4 regions of the Arthrobacter sp. FW306-05-C genome follow, and region 1 is predicted to be linked to each of the others. Evidence: riboswitches for the same ligand, from Rfam matches in the RefSeq annotation. Region 1 holds a riboswitch; each other region holds the start of a gene.
What was found. A riboswitch is a leader RNA that binds a small molecule or an ion and turns the genes downstream of it on or off. The one in region 1 is predicted to bind cyclic di-AMP.
Positions count from the first base shown of each region.

Region 2: linked by a shared signal. The riboswitch ahead of LFT44_RS08565 (NlpC/P60 family protein) and the one ahead of LFT44_RS21700 (M23 family metallopeptidase) in region 1 are both predicted to bind cyclic di-AMP.
Region 3: linked by a shared signal. The riboswitch ahead of LFT44_RS03130 (hypothetical protein) and the one ahead of LFT44_RS21700 (M23 family metallopeptidase) in region 1 are both predicted to bind cyclic di-AMP.
Region 4: linked by a shared signal. The riboswitch ahead of LFT44_RS03790 (C40 family peptidase) and the one ahead of LFT44_RS21700 (M23 family metallopeptidase) in region 1 are both predicted to bind cyclic di-AMP.

Region 1 is NZ_CP084557.1:198,887-202,555, reverse strand. Features, by position in the region: gene LFT44_RS21710 (DUF3105 domain-containing protein) at 1-153, opposite strand, end outside; gene LFT44_RS21705 (DUF305 domain-containing protein) at 204-884, opposite strand; gene LFT44_RS21700 (M23 family metallopeptidase) at 881-1,648, opposite strand; cyclic di-AMP (ydaO/yuaA leader) riboswitch at 1,686-1,860, opposite strand; gene LFT44_RS21695 (TlpA family protein disulfide reductase) at 2,021-2,641, shown strand; gene LFT44_RS21690 (cytochrome c oxidase assembly protein) at 2,684-3,658, opposite strand.
Region 2 is NZ_CP084556.1:1,849,164-1,852,832, forward strand. Features, by position in the region: gene LFT44_RS08555 (hypothetical protein) at 1-224, opposite strand, end outside; gene LFT44_RS08560 (heavy-metal-associated domain-containing protein) at 459-776, opposite strand; cyclic di-AMP (ydaO/yuaA leader) riboswitch at 1,021-1,218, shown strand; gene LFT44_RS08565 (NlpC/P60 family protein) at 1,222-1,995, shown strand; gene LFT44_RS08570 (heavy metal translocating P-type ATPase) at 2,092-3,669, opposite strand, start outside.
Region 3 is NZ_CP084556.1:639,708-643,376, forward strand. Features, by position in the region: gene upp (uracil phosphoribosyltransferase) at 1-146, shown strand, start outside; gene LFT44_RS03125 (glyoxalase superfamily protein) at 191-607, shown strand; gene LFT44_RS03130 (hypothetical protein) at 785-1,513, opposite strand; cyclic di-AMP (ydaO/yuaA leader) riboswitch at 1,519-1,679, opposite strand; gene LFT44_RS03135 (ArnT family glycosyltransferase) at 1,850-3,669, opposite strand, start outside.
Region 4 is NZ_CP084556.1:802,746-806,414, reverse strand. Features, by position in the region: gene LFT44_RS03795 (NlpC/P60 family protein) at 1-601, opposite strand, end outside; gene LFT44_RS03790 (C40 family peptidase) at 764-1,387, opposite strand; cyclic di-AMP (ydaO/yuaA leader) riboswitch at 1,512-1,689, opposite strand; gene LFT44_RS03785 (M23 family metallopeptidase) at 1,818-2,639, opposite strand; cyclic di-AMP (ydaO/yuaA leader) riboswitch at 2,652-2,882, opposite strand; gene LFT44_RS03780 (metal-dependent transcriptional regulator) at 3,002-3,669, opposite strand, start outside.

The DNA.
Region 1 (3,669 bases):
AACAAACGCCACGGCTCCGATGATCGCGGCGACGACGACCGCCGCCGCACCGTAGAGCAGCCAGGCTTTACGGCGCGCCTTGGCCCGCTGTTTTGCCTGCAGGGCCTTCAGGATCGCCTGTCGTTCCGCGTGGGAGGGCCGGGGCTGGGGCATCAGGTGGGCTCGCTTTCGTCGCTGGTGCGGCCGGAATGGGCTGCGGGTGGTCAAAGTCGGGCGCGCAGGTCCTGCAAAGCCAGTATTTCAGCGCTTTGCGCTTCCATCAGGCCGGCGGCGAAGTCGCGGACGCGGGCGGTCTCGGCGAGGTTCACGGCCGCAGTGGCCATCGCCACCCCGCCCTGGTGGTGGCGGATCATCAGATCAGTGAAAAGCCGGTCCGCCTCTGTCCCGGAAGCGGCCCGGAGGGCCTGCATCTGTTCGGGCGTCGCCATGCCCTCCATCTCTGTCTGCGGTGCCGCGGCAGCAGAGGCCCCGTGGGACTGTCCGTGGTCCCCGCTCCCGGCCCCCATCCAGGCCATGGGCTTCCCTTTGCCTGCCTGGGACAGGCCCCATCCCTGCAGCCAGGCGAACATCTGACCCTTCTGGTGCTGCTGGGTGGTCGCGATGTCATAGGCGACCGCGCGGATTTCTTCGTTCGTGGACGTATCCCTGATGATCAGGGCCATCTCCACGGCCTGGGCGTGGTGGACCTGCATGTCACGGGCAAATCCGGCATCCGGTCCGTCATCGGAGATCTGCTGCGGCGCGCCGGAGAGCCGGCCGATGGCGAAGAAAGCCAGCGCGGTGAGGATAACCACGGTGACGAAGACGGCCCACAGCAGGCCGCGACGCTGAACCGGCCGTGGTGCGCGGCCTGCCGCGCCCGCCCTGGGGTTCGCTGCGGTCACAGCCAGCCCTGGGGATCAACGGTCTGGCCGTTGAAGAGCACCTCGAAATGCAGGTGGCAGCCGGTGGAGTTTCCCGTTGTTCCGGCAGCGGCCAGCCGCTGCCCCGCGGCGACGGGGGCACCGACGCTCGTCTCGATCGAGGCCAGGTGGTTGTAGGTGCTTTTCAGGCCGTTGCCGTGGTCGACCACGATCCGGTTTCCCCCGCCGTACGCGGACCATCCTGCCTCGACCACCGTTCCGGTTCCGGCCGCGAACACGGCTGTCTGGCAGGACGCCACCAGGTCAAGGCCGGTGTGAAGCTCCCCGGATCCCCCGGTTATCGGACTGGTGCGGAAACCGAACGGCGACGCTACGGACATGCTCGCCAACGGTGCGGTGAGCCCCGACAAAGCCGCCGGGCTGGCGGGAACAGCTGCCGCGGGGACCAGCTGCGCCGAAGCCCCGGCAGACCCGGCCGCCGGGGACTCGGGTACGGCCGGGGCCGGGACAGTGGCCACCGGGGACCGGTCGAAGGAGATGCTGGCGCCCGGCGAAGCCTGCGCCGGAACCTCGATTGCGGCCACCTGTTCCGCGCCTGCCGCAGCGGGCCGGTCAGTGCCCGTGCCGGCATTGGCCGCAGTGATGGCTGCGCCGACCAGCATTGCTGCGGTGATGGTGGCCGCTGCCGGAAGGTTGCGTCGAAGGACGGCGAAGTCCCGGCTGGTGGGCTGGCGCCGACTGTGCCGGGGAGCGGCAGAATCGACGCGCCAGGCTCGGGCGGGCACCGGGCTACGGTGCCGGCCGCGGGCAGGGGAAGACGGCATGGGGTCCTTTCAGCGCCTGCGAAGTTAGCTGTCGGGTTCGGGCCAAGGATCAAGCCCGGCCGGGGACTCGAACCGCTCGATGCAGTCTTCAGCTCCGGCTTCACCCCAAGGCAGCGCAGCTGCCGGAAGATGGGTTCTCCGCCCCCGCCTGTGAAGCTCGTCGTTTGCGAGGCCCGGGCGGGGTTGGCTTTCGGCCTCGAAGGCACTGATACACAAATGCCTGTATCAACATTACAGGCAGGTCCTGAAATCGTTATAATCCTGTGATTTACCTGATAGTCGCCTGCAAACCGCCCGCCGCTCCCTTTTCTACACGGGATAGAATCAACGACTGTGGATCTGTTCAAGCGTGCAGGAGAAGGCAAGTGCCCGCCCCGGCGGGCTGTTCTGGGGCTCGGTGCTGCGGCGCTGGCCCTGTCCGGTTGCGGGGCGCAGGAGGATTCCCTCGCCGCGCAGGCACGCGCAGGGGACGACAAGAACTACATCGCAGGTGATGGTTCAGTCAACGAGTACCGTCCCGACGCGCGCGGTTCGAAGGTTTCCCTGACCGGGACGCTGTTCAGCGGGGAAACCGTCTCCTCGGACGACTGGGCGGGCAACGTGGTGGTCCTGAATTTCTGGTACGCGGGCTGTGCTCCCTGCCGGAAGGAAGCGCCGGACCTGGTCGCGCTGAACAATGAATTCCGGGACCAGGGAGTGCTGTTCTATGGCGTGAACGTCCGGGACGATGCGCCGACTGCGGCTGCCTTTGAACGCACGTTCGGGGTGGGTTATCCCAGTTTTGATGACAGCAACGGCGGGATCCTGCTGGCCATGACGACCTACGTGCCGCCGCGCGCCGTTCCCACCACCCTTGTCCTGGACCGGGAGGCCCGGGTCAGCGCGAGGATCCTCGGGATCTCCGAGAAAGGGACCCTGAAGGCGCTCATCGTATCGGCGCTTGCCGGACAGTAAGGGAAGTGTTCGGAAGGTAACGACGCGGCAGGCCAGGCCGGTTCAGCGGTGCCGTTCGGGCCGGTTGGCCAGCTGCTGCAGGTACTGGTTGTAGGCATCCATGTCCGCATCGCCGCCGGCGCTGGCTACTGCCCGTTCTGACCGGGCCCACCCGCTGGCTTCGTCCCGCTGCCACCGGACCAGGATGAACATCAGCAGCAGTACCCCCGGCAGCTCCCCGTAGGACCATGCCAGCCCGCCGGCAACTCCCTGGTCCTGCAGTGGATTGATATTCCAGCTTTCGGGCGGGACGGCAAAGAATTCGACCATCGGATCCGTTGCCATCATGATGACCACCCCGAAAAAGGCATGCAGTGGCATTTCCGCGAAAATATCGATCAACCGCCCAAAATGGGTCTGCCGGGTGGGCAATGGGTCGGCCGAGATTAGCGGCACGGTGAAGAGGATCCCGGCGAGCAGGAACAGCAACTCCAGCCCGACGTGCCCGTACCAGCTGGGCAGCAGCAGATCGGCGAGCCCAGAGAAGTACACGCCGTAAAAGCTCAGCAGGAACAGGGGGACCATGAACCCCGGGTGGATGGCCAGGCGTCCCCATCTGGAGCGCAGGCCCCAGATCGCGGCCTGAAGCACGGGCCGGCCCAGCCGGTTGTGTGGTGTCGTGCGCAGCAGCAGGGTGCCGGGTGAGCCGACAACCAGTAGCGGCGGAACGGCCATCATCAGCGTCAGTTGCTGGAACATGAAAATGGAGAACATGCGCAGCCCGTAGCCTTCGATCCCGGCGCCCATGACCACGGCGATGGCGGCGCAGCCGGTGAGGAACGAGATGGTGCGTATCGGCGACCAGGCCCGGCCCCGGCGCCAGAGAGTGATGGCCCCGGCCAGGTAGAGGACGGCAGCGGCCAGCGCCAGTGCCGGAATGAGCGGAACGGGCTGCAGGTTCGGGGCCAGATACTCGCCCAATGACGGGGGCAGGATCGGCAGCCAGACCGGGCCGTCGATACGGTAATCACCGTTCATTCTCGAACCCC
Region 2 (3,669 bases), on a different replicon from region 1:
GCAGCACCGTCGGTCATCGTTTTATGGGAGTGGCTGACCGGCATGGTCTGCAGCCGCACGACCGGACCCTCGCCAGCTGCGGTCATGCTGTGACCGGGACCCATGTCGTGGGCGCCGGTCATGACGTGCATGCCGAAGATCCCGGCGATGATGGCCAAGGCAGCTACGAGGAAGCCCGCACTCAGGAGGAAGGCGGTGAGGCGGCGCTGGGATGATGCGGTCACGAGGTCTTCCTCCTTTCAGTCCAGGGCGGCAGTACAGCTTCAGCCTACCGGCACGCCGCTTCAGGCCAGTCGCTGCCGTGCTGGTACAACGTGCGCGGCCGGCATTCGGTTTCACTGCGCCCACGTCGGTTGAGGTGCGGGGCGTTGGTTAGAGGCGGCGGGCCTGTCCGGCCAGCCGCCCGGACCGGTTCCTCCTTCCGGAGCCCGGAAGGAGGAAGTTACCGGGGGAAATGCCTAGTTCGCCGCGAATGTATAGCCGGCGGCGGTGACGGCCTCGCGCACGGCAGCCTCATTTGCCCTGCCTCCTACCAGCAGGCGCGAGCGGCCGCCCGGGACCAGCTCGACAGAAGCCGATTCGACCCCCTCCAGGGAGGAGACGGCCTTCTCGACCGTCTGAACGCAATGCCCACAGGTAAGACCATCCACCGCGAATTCCACGGCGCTGGTTCCGGGCGTTGCCGACGGGACAGCCGAGTCTTGGGTCGAGCAGCAGCTGCACCCGGATGCTGAGGATGCAAGCGGCAGCTGGGTACGGGATTCAGTTCCACACATGTCAGTTTCCATTCCTAGACGAAGGACTTATGGGCGCTGGGGTTGAACGGCTGTGAGAGCAGGTGCAAGGGACCGGCCGGGACATACCACTTCACTGACAACATCCAAAAATATACCCCCACTGGGTATAAGTTTGCAAGTGGGAGGGGAGACGTGGCCCGGCGCGGCGTTACCGGAATGTGACAAGTGTTGATGATGTGACGTATGGTCATAGCCGTGCCCGTTTCTCCAAGTGCGGCACTCCCGAGCAGACTTGCCTAACTCTGCCGCTGCCCGGGATCCATTCGCAACTTTCGTCCGGCAGAGACGGGGAACCCAATGGCGGCCTGCTTCGGGCAGGTCTTGGGGTGAAGCCGTGCCTGGTGCCACTCATGTACCGGTGCGGCCGGGTGTCTCCCATCCGAATCCGACAGCTAACCTCGCAGGCAGTGGGAGAGGCCTTTTCATGCCCAATGGCAAAGCTCACGGCCGCCGCCGCGCGGTCCCCGTCCAGACCAGTCCCCTTGCCGTGCTGTCCAGGTCAGTAGCCGGTAACGCCGGTGCCGCCGGGCGCCAGGCCGCGGTCATCGCCGCAGCGTCCGGGCTTGTCCTTACCAGCGGCATCGCCGCCCAGGCAGCCGACGCCCCGGTCCAGCGCGACGCGGAGCCGGCCTCAAACCTGGAAGTCACCAACCAGGTCCAGACGCCGCTCAGCGCCGACGCCACAGTCCAGATTTCCTTCGAGCGTCCTGTTGTAGAGACCACCCCGGCTCCGGTCGTGGAAGCACCCAAACCGGTCGCAGCGCAGGCACCCAAGGCCCCCGTGGCGCCCGCGGTGACCGCAGCGGTAGCGCCGGCGAAGGCCCAGGTCACGGTGACCCCTGCTGCTGCCGCCCCCGTGGCAGCACCGGCAGCCGGCGGCATCAACGCCATCATGGTTTCCTCCGCCTATGCCCAGATCGGCATGATCCAGGACTGCACCCGGCTGGTGGAGAACGCCCTCAACGCGGCCGGCATCCCCGTCGGGGACCTTGGCCCGATGCAGTTCATGAACTACGGAACGGTAGTCACCGACCCGCAGCCCGGCGACATGGTCATGCAGCCGGGCCATGTCGGGATCTACGTCGGCAACGGCCAGGTCCTCAGCTCCGGCCTGAACGGCAGGAACGAAACCGCCGTCCACCCCCTGACCTGGATGACCGCCAAGGGCGCCGTCACCTTCGTCCGCGCCGGAAAATAAGCGGCCATCCACAGACCACTGAAGGCCGGTGATGCAGTGCCTTGGGGGCACTGCATCACCGGCCTTCAGCATCCCTGCCTCACGGGCGGGGAGTAATTACATGCTCACTGCGGGGCGCCCGAAGCGGCGCAGCCGCAAGGAGTTGGTAACCACCAGAACTGAGCTGGCGGCCATCGCAGCGCCTGCGATCATCGGGTTGAGCAGCCCCAGCGCGGCGACCGGGATGCCGACGGCGTTGTAGAAGAACGCCCAGAACAGGTTGGTCTTGATCGTGCCCAGTGTGCGGCGGGACAGTTCGATGGCTTGAGCGACCTGCCCCAGGTCGCTTCCCATGACCGTCAGATCCGCGGCCGCGATGGCCACGTCGGTGCCGCTGCCCATGGCGATGCCCAGGTCGGCCTGGGCCAGGGCTGCAGCGTCATTCACGCCGTCCCCGGCCATGGCCACTGTCGCTCCGGCGTCCTGCAGCCGGCGCACGGCGGCCACCTTGCCTTCAGGCAGGACCCCGGCCAGCACATCCTCGGCCGGGATGCCGACCTGCGCGGCGACGGTTAACGCGGCCGAGGCGTTATCGCCGGTGAGCAGCACGGGACGCAGCCCCAGGTCCTTCAGCCGCGCGATCGCGGCGGCCGAACCGGGTTTGACGGTGTCGGTGAGGCTGATCAGTCCTGCGGGTTCTCCGTCGATGCCGACCCATACCACCGTGGCGCCGGAGTCCTCCAGCGTTCGCAGCATCTGCTGGCCATCGGCCGGTTCGTTGATGCCGTTGTCCCGCAGCCAGCCTGCGCGTCCGACGACGACTGCGTGTCCGTTGACGGTCCCGCGGACGCCGCCGCCGGCTGCGCTGACAAAGTCGGTGACCGCCGGCAGCGGCGCCGTCGTCCTTGCTGCCCGGGCGACGGCGTGTGCTACCGGGTGTTCGCTTGCCGCTTCCACTGCCCCGGCCAGGGTGAGCAGCTCGTTCCTGCCGGTCCCGTCCAGGCTCTGGACAGCGGACACGGACAGCTTGCCGCTGGTGACCGTTCCGGTCTTATCCAGCACGATGGTGTCCACAGTCCTGGTGTCTTCGAGGACCTGCGGTCCCTTGATCAGGATGCCCAGTTGCGCCCCCCGGCCCGTTCCCGTCAGCAGCGCCGTCGGTGTTGCAAGCCCCAGCGCGCACGGGCAAGCGATCACGAGCACAGCCACTGCGGCGGTGAAGGCCGCCTGCAGGTTACCGGCGCCAAGGAACCATCCGGCGAAGGTGGCGGCGGAAATTCCCAGCACGACCGGAACGAAGACGGCGCTGATCCGGTCGGCCAGCCGGGCGATCGCTGCCTTGCCGCTCTGGGCCTGGCTGACAAGCCGACCCATCTGGGCGAGAGTCGTTTCACTGCCGACACGGGTGGCTTTGACCAGCAGCCGACCGTTCGTGTTGATCGTTGCCCCGATCACCGTATCGTCCACACCCACGTCGACAGGCAGCGCCTCACCGGTAATGAGGGAGGTATCAACGGCGCTCTGGCCCTCCACGACGTACCCGTCGGTGGGGATCTTTTCCCCCGGACGGACGAGGAACACGTCGCCTGGGACGAGCCGCTCAACAGGGACCCGGGACTCTGTTCCGTCCCGGAGCACGGTGGCTTCCTTGGCGCCCAGGTTCAGCAGCGCGCGCAGGGCGTCGCCTGCGCGCTG
Region 3 (3,669 bases), on a different replicon from region 1:
AAGGCCTGGCACGGCTGGAAGAGGAACTCTCGGGCGCGAACGTGCACATCGTCCTGGCCTCCATCGACGAGAAGCTCAACGAGAAGTCCTACATCGTTCCCGGCCTGGGCGACGCCGGCGACCGGCTCTACGGCATCGCAGGGTAGTTTTTACCCTTTTTCAATCGGTGTGCCGCCGCTAGCCTGTGCGGATGGACTGGAAACTCGAACTTGTCTTTGTCCCTGTATCCGACGTTGACCGCGCCAAGGACTTCTATGTCAACAAGGTGGGCTTCAACGCGGACTACGACGAGCGGCCGTCGGACCACGTGCGCTTCGTACAGCTGACGCCGCTCGGCTCTGCCTGCTCCATCTGCATGGGCGAGGGGCTTTTGGACGCCCCTCCCGGCACGGGAACCACCCTCCAGATGGTGGTCGACGACATCCAAAAGGCGCATGACCACCTGAAGAACAATGGTGTGGACGTCAGTGACATCGAAGTGCTGCCTTGGGGCCACTTCGTTTACTTCGCCGACCCGGACGGCAATAAGTGGGCCGTCCAGTACATCCCTTGGCGGAATGCCGGGCAGGATGCAGCTCAGGCCGGCAGTACGCCCAGCAACGCTTAAAACAGACCGCGGGCCGCATCGTGATGATGCGGCCCGCGGTCTGTCGCTGGAATCCCCGGCGTTACCCCGTGGCCAAGGCGTACGACGGCGGGTGGCGGGACACGCCGTCGGCTGTCCTTGGAGCCGGGAGGTTCAGCTGAAGGTTTCCCTTTGCGGCGCTATGCCAGGGAGAGGTGCCTAGTACCAGTTGTGCGCCAGGTGGAAGTTCAGCGCACCGCACGGAGACTGGTAGCTCTTCTTGATGTAATCCAGGCCCCAGTTGATCTGCGTGCGGTAGTTGGTCAGGTAGTCAGCGCCGGCGCTGGCCATCTTCTCTGCAGGCAGGGACTGGACGATGCCGTAGGCGCCGCTGCTGGGATTCGTGGCCGTGGTGGTCCAGTCGGACTCCTTGGTCCACAGCGTCTGCAGGCACTGCATCTGGTCAGGTCCCCAGCCAAAGGTTGCCAGCTGGCCGGCAGCATACGCCTGGGCGCCGGCGGGATCATTCACCGCGACGACGGGTGCCGGCGCAGGTGCAGGAGCGGGTGCCGGAGCCGGGGCGGGTGCCGGGGCTTCCGCTGCGGGGGCCGCCGGTGCAGGCGCGGGGGCTGGTTCCGCTGCCTGGGGGGCTACGCTGATTGCCGCCGGAACGGACGCTGCCGGGTTGGAGCGGATTTCGCTCTTCTCGATGCTCATTTGGGCATCGGCCGCTGCCGTGGAAGAGTTTGATTCGGTGGATGACACCGGGGTCATGCTGCTGGTTGCCTGGCCTGCCGCGCCTACCCCCACGAGCACCGCGCAGGATGCCGCAAGGATCCCGGCACGCACGCCCAGGCTGGTCTTCTTTGCTGGTTTCTTGGCCGGTCCCTGCTGTGCCAGATGTTTACCCTTGGCATGCAGGCATGCTTCTGCCGTGTTTTTGGACATGATTGATCGCCTCTCACACCTGCGGAGTTAGCTGTCGGGTTCGGATGAGGGCATCCGGCCGCACGGAAAGATCACGTGCGTGCTTAACCCCAAGGGCGTTCATCGCCCGGGACGGTGGGTCCCCCGCCTCTGCCGTTGCTCAATCGGAATCCGGGGAAGCGGCAGAGCTTGGCGTCAACCCGGGATATGCGGCCCGAACGGGAGCCGCACCCAATCGACGGTACAGGAAAAGCGAAGCAAAGTCACATTTAGGTAACGGAAGTCACGGCCTTCAGCGCGCCGGTTTGCTTCTGGCCTGCGGTTCAATCGTTACGTTCAGGACACCAGACCGTGTTGTTACCGTGCCAGGAGGTAGATAGTGGCGCCGCCGATGCTCTGCGCACTGAAGTTCTGCGAAACCCACTCGGCGATCCGGCCGGCGGCATCCGAACCGGAGCTGGACGGCATGGCCCCGCCGGCAATGAAGTAGTGGATTTTTCCCTGCGCGACGAGGTCTTGGAACTGCGCCAGGGTGGGGGAGGGGTCGGTGCCGTTGAAGCCGCCCACGGCCATCACCGGCAGTTCCGTGGCGAGCTGGTACCCGGCGGCATTGTTGGAGCCCACTACCGCTGCTGCCCAGGTGTAATTGGTTGCACCGTCTTTGAGCGCGGCCACAAGATCCGCTGATGGAGTAGGTGCGCCGAGGAGGCCACCGAGTCCGCCGCCGGGCCTGCCCCCGAAGTTAGCGCCGCCAGGGTTTGTTCCGGCCGGGGCGGCCTGCTGCTGGGAACCCTGCTGCTGGAAGCCCTGCCCCGTGGGACCCTGGCCCGTGACGCCCTGTCCGGTACCGCGGCCCGAAGGGCTCCGGCCGGTCGAACTGAAGCCTCCCGGTCCGCGGCCGCCGGCGCCTAAGCCCGAGGCTGGCCCCGCACTGACGATCGCCCCGCTGTGTGCCGTAGCCGCGGTGGTGACGGAGTAGTCCAGCGGACCGGCGAGCGACGCAGCGATGGCGAGGGCCGCCGTCGTCCGCTGCATGGAAGCCAAGCGCAGGAACTTGCCCAGCCCAATGCCTGCTGCGGCTGCCAAACTTCCGCCGAGCACCAGCCAGCGCAGCCAAGGGCCGTAGGCGGACGTGGTTCCCAGCAGGTAGAAGGCCGTAAGCGATGCCACGGCCACTGCTGAAGCGAGGAAGATGCGGGCAGCCGCTTGCCTGCGGCGCTGCCACAGGAGAACGCTGCCCAGGCCTGCCATTCCGGCGATTCCCGGTGCCAGTGCCACCGCGTAGTAGGGGTGGATGATGCCGGCCATGAAGCTGAACACCAGGCCCGCTACCAGGATCCACGAGCCCCAGATGATGACGGAAGCGCGGACAACATCTGTTCGCGGAGCCCGCCGCCCCACCCACAGCAGCCCCGCCGCAAGGATGAGTGCGGACGGCAGCAGCCATGCGATCTGGCCGCCGAACTCGCTGTTGAACATCCGGAACAGGCCCGGAACGCCCCAGCCGTTGCCGCCGCCCACACTGCCCGTTTCGTCGCCCGTGAGCCTGCCCAGGCCGTTGTAGCCCAACGTCAGCTCCAGGATGGAGTTGTTCTGCGACCCGCCAATGTAGGGCCGCATGTTCGCCGGCGTCAGCTCGACGGCCAGCAGCCACCAGCCGGCAGAAACCACCATCGCTGCTCCCGCGGCTGCCAGACGGATCAACCGCCGCCGCGTGCCGCCCGGAGCTGCCACCATGTATGCGATGGCGAACCCGGGAACCACCAGCAGGACCTGAAGCTGCTTGGCGAGAAACCCAAAGCCCAGGAATACCCCGGCCAGCAGGAGCCACCGAGGCCGGTCCTCCTGGACCGCGCGGAGGAACCCGTACGCGGCTGCTGTCATTAGCAGCACCAGCAGGGCGTCCGGGTTGTTGAACCGGAACATCAGGGTGGCAACCGGGGTGAGGGCAAGGACCGCCGCTGCCAGCAGCCCTGCCCGGTGCGCAAGCCCGACATCACCGGTGGCCGGCGTTGCGGCCCGCCGCACGGCCAGATAGACCAGCCACGCCGAGCCGACCCCCATCAGAGCCTGGGGAACCAGGATGCTCCACGAGCTCAGGCCAAAGATCCGGACCGACAGCCCCATGATCCACAGGGAGGCCGGCGGCTTGTCCACGGTGATGGCATTCGCGGCAT
Region 4 (3,669 bases), on a different replicon from region 1:
AAGCAGGCACCGTGTCCCCCAGGGACAGGTAGCCGGCGGGCCAGTCGTGGAAGTGGATGCCGACGGCGGCCAGGGCGTTGGTCACCAGCATGGTGCAGTCCTGGTGGACGCCAAGCTGGGCGTAGGCGGCGGAGAGGATTGCAGCACCCTTGCCGCTGGCAGAAGCCTGGGCTGCGGGAGCGGCCGGGGCAGCGGCGGTGGCGACCTTGGCGGTGACCTTGGGAGCGGCAACGGGCTGGGCGGCGGGAGCAGGGGCAGCTTCCTCCACCTGAACCTGGGGCTCGGGCTCGACGACGGGGGCCGGCGTGGTGGTCACAGCTGGCTTCTCGAAGCTGATCGCAATGGTGGAAGCGGCGGAAATCGGGGCGTCGACGGCGGATTCAACTTCCAGCGCGGAGGCGGGAGCAGAGTCGCGCTTGACGTTGGCATCGGCGGCGTTGGCCGCAATGCCACTGGTCAGGACCAGGCCGGAAGCGGCGGCGATGACCGCAGCCTGGCGGCCCATGCCGCCGGCGTTGTCGCTGACAGCCTTGGCAATGACAGCGATCGAGTTGGTCTTGGTGACCTCGGCGCGGTGCCGTGCGGTAGCACGAGTCGTCATCAGTTCTCTCTTTCGTTTTCCTTGCAACCGCAGGTAGGCAGGCAAAGTGTGTTGGACGCGCCGGCATCTTGGGGGTACGCCGGCGCGTCCCGAACGGGGATGTGGTTTCTAGCGAAGAAGCTTTGGGCAAAGAAATAGCCCTTGGAGCACGGAGCCCAAGAACTATTTGTTGAGGTGGTAGTACGACGAGGTACCGGTGGCTGCAGGCGAGTGGAGCAGCGTGCCCTGTGAGGGGTTGAGTGCGCTGATCATCATGCCGTTGCCGACGTAGATGCCAACGTGGGCGCCGCCGTTCTGGACAACCAGGTCACCCGGCTGCGGCGCGGAGGTGGGGGTCATGATGCTCCACGCGTTGGTGCGGGGAATGCTGATGCCTGCCTGGGCGTAAACCCACTGCACGAACCCGGAGCAGTCCCAGCCGGTGACGGGGCTGGTGCCGCCCCACACGTACGAGTGGCCGATGCCGGTGTAGGCGATGGCTGCGATGCCCGAGGTCGCCGCCGAGGAGATGGTCTGGGCGGTCTTGGCGGCCGGCGCGGCGTCCTGGCCGGCAGCAGCAGCAGCGGTGGCCGTGTCGGTGGACTGGGTACGCACCGGCTGCACCTTGGGAGCAGCGGTGGTTTTGACCACGGGACGTTCAAAGGAAACCGTGGCGGTGGGGGCAGCGGTGACGGCGAGGGCCGTTTGGGCCGAACCGGACTCAGTGGAAGCTGAGACACCGGCAGTGGTATCAGCAGCAGTGGCCGGCAGGCCCATGCTCAGGATCAGGCCCGAGGCGGCTGCCACAACGGCAGCCTGGCGGCCTACGGTCCCGGCATTTGCACTCACGGCCTTGGAAACGGCATCCAAGGGGTTGGTGCGAACCGTTTGCGCACGGTGGCGCGCAGAATTATGGCGTGAAGACACGAAGGTAGCCTCTCCCAATGCCTGCGAGGTGAGCTGTCGGATTCGGATGGGAGTCACCCGGCCACGCTGCTTCCTGGGAAGCTTGTGACTTAACCCCAAGGCCTTCTGGATAAAGGCCGAAATTGGTTCCCCCGCCCCTGCCAGACGATGAAATGCGAACGGACCTTGAGCGGTGGCAGAGTTAGGCAATCCACTCAAGAGCGTCAACTTCGGAAAAGTTGACGCGAGTTAGACGGTACAGCAGTTTTGTTTCAATGTCACATTCAGGTCACGGCTAGTCACGGCGATCTGAGAGTGCGCAATCATTCGGTTACAACCAGCCCATGGGATCGACCACTTCGCCATTGACCTGGACTTCGAAGTGCAGGTGGCAGCCGGTGGATGCACCAGTGGTGCCGCTCAGCGCCACCACGTCCCCGCGGGAGACGGTCTGGCCCACCTTCACATTGAAGGACGACAGGTGGTTGTACGTGGTTTCCAGCCCGTTCCCGTGGTCGATGACCACTCGGTTTCCGCCGCCGAACTGATGCCAGCCCGCGAAGGTCACGGTACCCGTGGCGGCCGCCAGGACGGATGTCCCACACTGCGCCACGAAGTCCTGGCCCCGGTGGAAGTCGCCCGAGCCTCCAGTAATCGGGCTGACCCGGTAACCGAAGGGGGAAGCGGTGGCAAGGGATGCCAGCGGTGCGGCCAGGGTGCCGGCTGACGCGGCACGCGTCACGGAGCCGGCCGACTGGGCACTCAGCAGTTGCTTTAGCTTCCCGTCCGGGTCCGCCTGGGTCACCACGGCGGACCGGCTGAAGTCGATCTGGGCACCGATGTCGGCCGAGATCTCGGGCTGCGGCGTGACAGAGGAGGCTGCAAGCGGGGCGCTGCCGGCGGCATCAGTGGCCATAACGGGACTTGTGGCGGGCACGGTCACGGTCAGCACCAGGCCGGTGGCTGCCAGGGCAATGCCGGCCTTCTGGCCGATGCCGCTGGCAGCGGCAAACTCCGTCATCTGGCGGAACGGACCCCGGCGGCGGCGGGCGTCGCGATGGAGGTCGCGGGGGCGCTCCGCTGCGACAACTTCGACAACCCGCGGCGCCGAAGGGGGGCCGGCAGCACGGCGGCGTCCCCGGGGGGTTTGCATGGTCAAGAAGGGTTCCTCTCTGGAAAAGCCTGCGGAGTTAGCTGTCGGATTCGGGTCAGAGAGATCAAAGACCCGGCCCGCCAAGGGCAAGCTTCTGCGCAGGGGTATTCCCGGAAGAATCCTTCACTGGAGAGGCTTGCTGCTGACGGACTTCACGCCAAGGCAGTCCCCCGCTGCCGCTTGTGGTTCCCCCGCCTCTGCCAGTAACGACTCGTGCACCCGATCCGCTGGCAGAGCTCGGCTCCGGATCAGGTAACGCTTAAGTTTCAAACGACTGGTTCTACTATAGGGGCTTAAGACCCTAGGTAACAATTCCGTTATCTTTGGCTGGAAGGGCAGGTCCGGGGTATGGAAGTTTCGCTTCAGCCCTGCTTGACGGCCACAAAGACGTGTGCGGCAACCTCCGGCGGAAGCTCCAGCGCTCCTTCAATCCCGGCCACCCGCACCGAGATGTAGTCGCCCACGCGCTCCAGGGCCACTGCAGCGCCGGGCCGGATTCCGCCTTCGTCCAACTGCGACAGCAGCTCCGGCTCCACCTGGATCGGCTCCGCGAGGCGGCTGATGGTCACGCCGGAAGCAGGCACGTAGCTCTTCATCGCCTCCACCAGGCTGATGGCGCCGTCACCGAAGCCGGGGGCCGGCCGGCCGCCCAGCGCGGCAAGGCCCGGGATGGGGTTGCCGTACGGGGATTCGGTGGGGTGGTCCAGTATCTCGTAGATGCGGCGCTCCACCCGCTCACTCATCACATGTTCCCAGCGGCAGGCTTCATCGTGGACGTAGGCCCAGTCCAGCCCGATGACGTCCGCCAGCAGGCGTTCGGCCAGCCGGTGCTTGCGCATCACCTCCGTGGCGCGCTTGCGCCCGGTGTCAGTGAGCTCCAAATGCCTGTCACCAGAGACAACAACGAGTCCATCGCGCTCCATCCTGCCGATGGTCTGGGAGACGGTGGGGCCGGAGTGGCGCAAGCGCTCGGCAATACGGGCCCGGAGGGCAACGATGTTTTCTTCCTCAAGCTCCAGGATGGTCCTGA